One region of the Frankia sp. BMG5.60 genome, then DNA from elsewhere that is predicted to be linked to it. Evidence: riboswitches for the same ligand, from Rfam matches in the RefSeq annotation. Region 1 holds a riboswitch; the other holds the start of a gene.
What was found. Region 1 has a riboswitch for cyclic di-AMP ahead of AC5R91_RS20945 (transglycosylase family protein). Riboswitches for the same ligand answer to the same signal wherever they lie in the genome.

Region 2: linked by a shared signal. The riboswitch ahead of AC5R91_RS17200 (C40 family peptidase) and the one ahead of AC5R91_RS20945 (transglycosylase family protein) in region 1 are both predicted to bind cyclic di-AMP.

The regions. Positions count from the first base shown of each region.
Region 1 is NZ_CM182091.1:5,087,895-5,092,087, forward strand. It holds gene AC5R91_RS20935 (adenylosuccinate synthase) at 1-731, opposite strand, end outside; gene AC5R91_RS20940 (DUF3151 domain-containing protein) at 805-1,242, opposite strand; gene AC5R91_RS20945 (transglycosylase family protein) at 1,328-2,041, opposite strand; cyclic di-AMP (ydaO/yuaA leader) riboswitch at 2,044-2,244, opposite strand; gene AC5R91_RS20950 (transglycosylase family protein) at 2,708-3,385, opposite strand; cyclic di-AMP (ydaO/yuaA leader) riboswitch at 3,405-3,616, opposite strand.
Region 2 is NZ_CM182091.1:4,220,020-4,224,212, forward strand. It holds gene corA (magnesium/cobalt transporter CorA) at 1-899, shown strand, start outside; gene AC5R91_RS17195 (hypothetical protein) at 1,317-1,700, shown strand; cyclic di-AMP (ydaO/yuaA leader) riboswitch at 2,057-2,234, shown strand; gene AC5R91_RS17200 (C40 family peptidase) at 2,240-3,352, shown strand.

The DNA.
Region 1 (4,193 bases):
GCGGTCGGGTTCGACGAGGTCACGAACGGATAGGTGCCGTGGTCGACGTCGAGCAGCGTGCCCTGGGAGCCCTCCAGCAGCACGACCTTGCCCGCGCGCAGCGCGTGGTCCAGGACGAGGCCGGTGTCGGCGATGTGCGGGCCGAGGCGCTCGGCGTAGCCGGCGTACTCCTCGACGACCTCGTCCACCTCGATCCGCCGCCGGTTGTAGACCTTCGCCAGGACCTGGTTCTTCTCGCGCAGCGCGAGTTCGAGCTTCTTGCGGAAGATGCCCGGGTCGAGCAGGTCCTGGACCCGGATGCCGGTGCGGGCGACCTTGTCGCCGTAGGTCGGGCCGATGCCGCGACCGGTGGTGCCGATCCGCGCCTTGCCCAGGTAGCGCTCGGTCACCCGATCCAGGGCCCGGTGATGCGGCATGATCAGATGAGCGTTCGCGCTGATCAGCAGGCGCGAGACGTCGATGCCTCGGGCAGCGAGCCCGTCCATCTCGGTGAGCAGGACGCCGGGGTCGATCACGACCCCGTTGCCGATCACCGGCACGCAGTCGGCCCGCAGGATGCCGCTGGGGATCAGGTGGAGGGCGTAGTGCTCCTCCCCGATGACCACCGTGTGGCCGGCGTTGTTGCCGCCCTGGTACCGGACGACGTAGTCGACGGCGCCGCCCAGAAGGTCGGTCGCCTTTCCTTTTCCCTCGTCGCCCCATTGGGCGCCGATGAGGACGAGAGCGGGCACCGGGCGAGGTTACTAGGGATGGCACTCGCGCGTGGCCGGTCGGGAGATGCTTCTACCGAACGGCGCCGGTGGCTCACGATCCGTCGAGGCCGAGTTCGCGGGCGGCGTTGGGATCGCTGTCGGCGAGGAAGGTGTGGCAGCGGGTGGCCTCCTCGGCCTCCCCGATGGCCGCCGCGGCGCGCCCGAGCGCGGCCAGGGACCGCAGGAAGCCGCGGTTCGGCTCGTGCGACCAGGGAATCGGCCCGTTGCCCCGCCAGCCGGCGCGGCGCAGCGCGTCGAGTCCGCGGTGGTATCCGGTGCGGGCGTACGCGTACGCCTCGACGGGCCGGTCGCCGGCCAGCGCGACCTCGGCGAGGGCGGCCCACGGGGCGCTCAGCGCGGGCGAGGCGGCGGCCACGGCCGCCGGCGCCTCCCCGGCGGCCAGCGCGTCGGTGGCGATGGCGTCGGAGGGCAGCAGCGTCGGCGGCGGGCCCGAGAGCAGGTTGCGGCCCGGGTCGGACGGCGTCGTCATGGATGCATCCTGCCGCACGGGCGTGGCGACCCGCCGGGTGGGTGCGGCGAGCAGCCGTACTGGCGCGGTGAGCAGTCGCGGCGGGTCACGACCGGACGGTGACGTTCCACAGGTTCTGGCCGACGGCGCCGGGCTGGCCGTCGTTGACCCGGGTCAGGTAGCCGTAGAGGGCGGCGATGCCCTGCGACTGCGGACCGAACTTTCCGTCGACGGTGAGCATGAAGCTCTTGTTGCGCATCGCGGCCTGCCAGACGAACGCATCCGGGCGGACGTCGTCGCCGTAACCGGCGTTGAGGACGGTGCCCTTGTAGGAGTTGTCGCCCATCTCCTGGCGGGCGCGATCCAGCGTCATCGGCGGTTCGGCGGGGGTGAGGGCCTGCTCGATGACGTCGCCGGAGCCGACCGCGGCCGGGCCGTTGTTCGTCAGGCCCATCTTGCGCGAGCACGACGGCCAGGGCTGCCAGCCCCGCGAGTTGTAGAGCTTGGCCGCCGCCTCGTCCTGGGTGGCGGGGGAGGCCTGGTCAGGCCGGCCGGAGTAGCCGAGGCCGTGCCAGGTCGTCTGGTCGAACTGGTAGCCGCCGTAGAAGCTGTTGCCGGTGTTGGCGGCGTAGTTCCCGCCGGACTCGCACTGCCGGAGCTTGGCGAAGTCGTCGGCGGTGGCGGCGCCGGCGGGGGCCGCGGTGACCGCGAGCCCGCTGCCGACGATGGCCGTCACCGCGCCGGTGGTGCGAAGGATACGACCCGCGGTCGAATGGGCCTGCGGGGCCCGATGTTTACCACCACGCCGTCCTGACGGCATGTCAGTCCAATCCCGATCGCCTGCGGGGTGAGCTGTCGGGTGCGGGCTGGGATGGCCCGGCCGGTTCGCCCAGGTCCTTCGGTGATGCGTGGGAAACGTTCTCCCCACCGGATTGGCTGGGACGAGCCTGCTTAACCCCAAGGGCGTCTGGGACGCCCGAATGGTGGGTCCCCCACTCCTGCCCGTTGCGGTGCGACTAGTACGGGCCGCTCGCACGTCGGGCAGGACTCGGCGTCCGTCCGAGCGACCTCGCCGGGTGGCGAGTGATCGGCACTCTAGCGAGAACGGTCCAAGGGGCGCAAACCGGGGTGGTTCGGAGTAACCAGGTTGGGACGCGCGAACGGCGGAGCCCGACGGTGCCGCCCGATCGGGCGGCGGGGTGTGCCGCCGGCGCCGCGGGGTATCACCACGGCGGACGGCGGCATCCGGTGCGGAGTTGGTGGCCGACCGGCCCGTTTCGGAACGCGCAGCGGAGATCGTCCGGGCGTCCGGGCGGGCCGGTCGGGGCGAGTCGGTGAGCTCCCCTGGCCGGTGTCACCGGGGTGGGAAGGTCGTCCGGGAGCCGTGACGCGCGTCCCCGCGTCGCGGGCCGGATGGACTACGTGCGGATGGTGCCGTTCGGCGGCGCAGCGGTCGGCCGGATGGCTACTGCGCGTGAGGTGGCGCTCAGCCGAAGGTGGCGTGCCAGGTCGCCGGGCCGACGATGCCGTCGACGGCCAGACCGTGGGAGCCCTGGAAGGCGCGGGCGGCGGCGGCCGAGCGTGGCCCGAAGTGTCCGTCCACCGCGATCGGGTAACCGAGCTGGCTCATCCGGGTCTGCCAGGCGCGCACGTCGGCGCGATCCTGCCCGACCAGCGCGGCCGTGAGGTTGCGGGTGAAATGCGGGGTGGTGGCCGCGGCGGTGCTGACGGTCAGCGGGGCCCGCGCCGCCGAGCGCGACGCCTGCGCCGCGCCGCTGGCCGACGAGCCGCCCGCGAGCTGGTCGGCGCCCATGCCGCGACCGCAGACCGGCCACTGGCCGAAGCCCGAGCGCTGGGCGAGCCGGAGGGCGGCCTCGTCCTGGACCGCCGGGGACGCCTGGTGTGGCAGGCCGGCATAGCCGAGGCTGTGCCAGGTGCTGGCCGAGAACTGGAATGCGCCGTAGTAGCCGTTGCCGGTGTTGGTCGTGTAGTCACCGCCGGACTCGCACTGCCGCAGACCCGCCCAGGTTTGCGCCTCGGCCGGCTGGCTGACCGCAAGGGTGCCGCCGACCGCCGCCGCGAGAACCGGAGCAACCATGAGGGCCCGCGCCCGGATACGGGTGCCGGCGCTCCATTGTCGGCCACTGGTACGTGCGTCGGACATATGTTTGTGGTCCTTCCCCACGCCTGCGAGGTGAGCTGTCGGATTCGGGCTGGGAACTGCCCGGCCATGCCAGGGATTCCTGGGGACGCGCGCTCGCACCGAAAGACCCTGGTGCGTCCGTCACTCACGGCTTCACCCCGAGAGCATCGAATCCCTTCGACGCTCGGAGATGGTTCCCCCGTTCCTGCCGCCCGGTCTGGAGAAATCGTCGGCCGGGGGCAGGATTCGGCGTGCCGCCCGACGAATGCCAGACGTTGTCGTCGGGCACGGCGAAGACCATAACCACGCCGGCCGGCGAGTCGCCAAGCATTGAATAGCTCACGTGAAAAAGAGCACAGTCGGCGCGCCTGCTTGAGTGCCCGTGGGGTGACTGGTACCGCGCGTGCGCGCCCGCTCATCAACCTGGCGTTATCGCGGGCGGGGGTATTTGTGGCCGGCTGATCACCCTGTTTGCCGATGGGTGATGGCGAGCAGAGCGTGGTGAATCACGCCGAATGGGTGACCTGCGGGGAAGCAATATCGACTGTGTTCCGACGCACCGGATGGGCGCAATGGTCCGCTTACCCTGGTTCGTCCCGGGCAGCGTACCTGTGTGAGAAAAACTACGGAAACCTGGTGGTGACTTACGACCTTGTCATTCGGGTGCGTGACGCGTCCGGCCGGGCACGCAGCGGCGCAGCGACGCACGGAGGCCCAGGTCTCCGGGGAGGATGTCCTGGTTGGGCACTCGGGGCGTCCGATGCGGCCGCACGTCCGTCTCGTGTGGGTCGATCTGGCCGAAACATGCTGCTGATAAGCGTGACCGGGC
Region 2 (4,193 bases), 870 kb from region 1:
ACGGCTTCGCCTGGCTGGGCCTGTTCGAGCCCAGCTACGACCAGCTCGCCGCCATCGCGCAGGAGTACGGCCTGGACAAGCTCGCCGTGGAGGACGCGGTCACCGGCGGCCAGCGGCCCAAGCTGGAGCAGTACGAGAACCACCTGTTCGTGGTGCTCAAGACCGCCAGCTACGTGGCGCACACCGAGGTGACGGGTACCTCCGAGGTGGTCACCACCGGCGAGATCATGATCTTCCTCGGCGAGGACTTCGTGGTGACGGTGCGGCATGGCCAGCACGGGGAGATGACCAGGCTGCGGGGCCGGCTCGAGGCCGCCCCGGAGATGCTTCGGCACGGGCCGACCTCGGTGCTGCATGCCATCTGCGACAGCGTCGTCGACAACTACGTCGACACGGTGGAGAAGATCCAGGTCGACGTCGACCAGATCGAGGCCGGCGTGTTCCGGCGCGACCAGATCCCGTCCACGGAAAGCGCCTACCAGTTGAAGCGCGAGCTGCTGGAGCTCAAGCACGCCGTCCAGCCGCTGGCCGGCCCGCTGCGCACGCTCACGACGGACGGCCTGCGGCTGGTCGACGCGGCGATGCGGCGGTACTTCCGGGACGTCGCCGACCATCTCGAGCAGGTCAGCGAGCGCATCGAACACTTCGACGAGCTGCTGTCGTCGGTGCTGCAGGCCACCCTGACCCAGGTGACGATCGCCCAGAACGAGGACATGCGGCGGATCAGCGCCTGGGTCGCGATCGCCGCCGTTCCCACGGCCCTGGCCGGGATCTACGGAATGAACTTCGAGCACATGCCCGAACTGCGCCAGACCTGGGGTTACCCGGCGGTCCTTGCCGTGATGGCGACGGCATGCCTGTTTCTGTACCGGGCATTCAAACGCAACGGCTGGCTCTAGCGCCGCCGACGGCCGCCGTACTTTCCCTCGACGCCAGCCCTGCCGTTACTCAACGTCACAGAAGTTGTGGGGCCGGCTGGCGCCCGGCCGGCCATCACACCCTGGACGCGAGGACGACCCGAACGGGGCGGCCGGCGACTCCTACCCCGACGGCGCCGATCCGTTGGGTGACAGGGGTCCCCGAATCGGGCGAAAGGGCCCACAAACAACACAGGGCGTGCTATGCACTCGAAAACCTGGCAAGGGTAGCCGGTCCATAGCTCATTTTCGCTATCAGTTGACTGCCATGACGTATCCGTACGATGGGTTACACCCGGCCCTCCCCGTCGGTTACCGTAACCAACCGTGTCGGAGCAACCGGGTCTTGTGCCCACCGCTCGGAGCGGTTCCCCGATCCCCCACCCGTCAGGGGAGTACATGCCCTCGTCTGACCCCCAGCGGCGAGAGACCGCCATCCTGCCCGAGCGGGGCGACCTGATCGCCGAGCTCGCCGGGCGACTCGAAGCCCTCGACGCGCTGCTGAACCGGCTCGAGGACGCCGAGCGCCAGGCCGCCGACGCCAGCGAGCACCTCATCCGGACCCGGCGCTGGCAGGAGGACACCGTCCGCACGATCCAGGAGGAGCGGGCCCGCATGCGTCAGCGCCAGCACGCGCTGGACGAACTCGCCGATCACGCCCGCGCCGCCGTGGCCGCTCTGGCCCACCACCGCTCCCTGCCCCGCGAGGTCCACGAGCTCGCCGTCGAACTCCAGGTGCTCGACGCGGCCGGATTCCTGACCCGGCGCGGCCGGGCCCGGTGAGCCCGCGTCCGACCGGGGATACCGGTACCCCCACCCGTTCGACTACATGACGTAATCGAATGGTGCTCGACCGGAGCGACCGGGGCGGGCCGGGGCTTCCGTCGGCGTCGGGCCGGCCTTCCGCACCGACCCTCGCGGCGAGGGCGGAACCGCAGGCCATACCCGGTTCCGGCGGCCGATGAGGCCGCCGCGGTGGCCTCCGGTACGGGTCGGACCGAGTGCCATGCCAAGGGGCACTTCGGTGCACACTCGCTGTAGTTGGGAAGGACTAGTGTTTACCCACCCGGTCAATGTGGACTAGTCTCACGCCGACGTCACGACAACACCGGGCCGAACGCCGAATCCTGCCCCCGGCCACGGTGTCCCCTCCGAGTCGTCATCTGGGGCAGGAGCGGGGGACCCACCTCCACCGGCCGACACCGACCCGCGGTGCTGGCCTCGGGGTCAAGTCCGATGTGCGTGAAGGCCACGCCTCGGACCGGGCAGCCCAGCCCGAACCCGACAGCTCACTTCGCAGGCGTACGGGAAGGAATACACCGTTGTCCGCGCAAAGCGTGCAGCTCGACGAAGATTCGCGCGTCGCCGGTCGCGGCCGTCACCGCGCCCAGTCCGTGCCGCCGGTCGCCCGTAGCCGGGCCCGTGCTCGCGCCTTCGCCGCGATGACCACCGGGACCGTCGCTGTCTCCGGAGTGGCCCTGGCCGGCTGCGCCACCGATGTCCACGCCGACACGGCGTTGGAAGAGTCGCCGAACACCGCCCCGATCACCCTCGCCGCGCAGATCGGCTCGCATGCCGCCCTCGGTGGCAGCATCGCCGCGGCGGCGGTCAGCGAGCACAGCTCCTCGGGCATCACTCTCGGCGCGACGAACGGCCTCGACGCCCCGCCCCTGGCCGGCAAGGTCCAGGTCGGCCTGCGGGTGACGAACCCCAACGTGACCGTGAACGCGGACGAGCCGGTCGACATCGGCTTCTCGCTGTACAACGAGGCCACCCACGAGCCGCTGGCGAACCAGCTCGTCAAGGTGCAGGTGAAGCTCCCCACCGGGTGGGCCACCTTCAAGCACCTGCAGACGAACGCGCAGGGGTACGCGTCCTACACGGCGCGGGTGCTCACCACGACGAACGTCACGGCGATCTTCGACGGCACCGACGCCCTGCAGTCCGCCCACTCGGTGAACGACGCGACCCTGAACGTGCGCCCGCAGCGGACCGCCCAGCTCGCCGGCGTCGCCTCCCGCCTGGGCAGCCTCGCCGGCGGCGTCTCTGTCGGTTCCACCCAGGTGTCCGTGCCGGTTCCGTCCAGCTCGATCGGCGCGAAGGCCGTCTACCTGGCCTCCCTGCAGGCGGGCAAGCCGTACGTCTACGGCGCCGACGGCCCGAGCTCGTTCGACTGCTCCGGGCTGGTCCAGTACGTCTTCAAGCAGCTCGGCAAGAGCCTGCCGCGGACCACGGACGCCCAGTTCGCCGCCACCACCCGGGTGTCGCAGTACAACAAGCAGCCCGGCGACCTGATCTTCCTCGGCTCGCCCGGGGACATCTACCACGTCGGCATCTACGCCGGCAACGGCAAGATGTGGGTCGCCCCGCACACCGGCAGCGTCGTGAAGCTCCAGTCGATCTACACCACCTCCTACTACGTCGGACGCGTCTAAGAGCGTCCACGCCAGCGCATCGTGCCCTGCGGCGCAGGCGCCGGCCATCCGGTGGTCACCTCGTTCGGCTGGAAGAGCGACGAAGCCCGTCCAGCCTCGAGCCGACCGCGACGCGGCCTCCCCCTCCGGTCGCGCGTGCGGTCAGACTGCTGGGCAGTCATCGGTCGACCCAGCGTTCCGCATCCCGTCATGCCCGCCCCGCCGGGCCTGCTCCCCCCGGCAGGCGGAAGGCGCGCATCGCCGACCCGTCCGGGTCACCATCGCCGCTGCCCCGGACGCAGTTCCACGACGCGGCTGACGCCGAGATAACGCCGGACCACCCGCACCTGCACCCGCTCCGCGCGTCCGAAATCCTGTGGCGTCGTGGTCCCGGCCGAGCCGGGACCAGCTCCAGTACGCGGGCCCTGACACCGCTCGCGGCAGCACCGACCCGACCTCGCTTCAGCGCCAGCCGGGCAACGCCTCCTTCCGGCCGGACGGACGTCAGATCTCCCCCCCATCTGACGTCCGTCCGGCCGGAAGGCCCCCGACCCCGCCGGCCTTCCCTCGGATTCCCCCCCCATCCGCAGCGGGAGGCCGGCGGGCCCTCGGGTTCCATCCGGCCGCTGAGGTCCGCCGATGCCGCTACCCCCCTCCCGGTGGCATCGGCGGGCTTCTTCCCTTCTGTGCTTCTACCCACCCGTCCCGGGCGCGTACGCGGCCGCTGGAGGCCGTGGAGGGCCGCCACCGGACGCCTCGTCAGGCGGGCCCGGGCCCGGGCCCGGCCTCGGCGGCCAGCGGTCGGTCGATCGGCGGGCCCGGGCCCCGCTTCAGGTTCTCGGACTCGGGCTCAGTTTCTCGG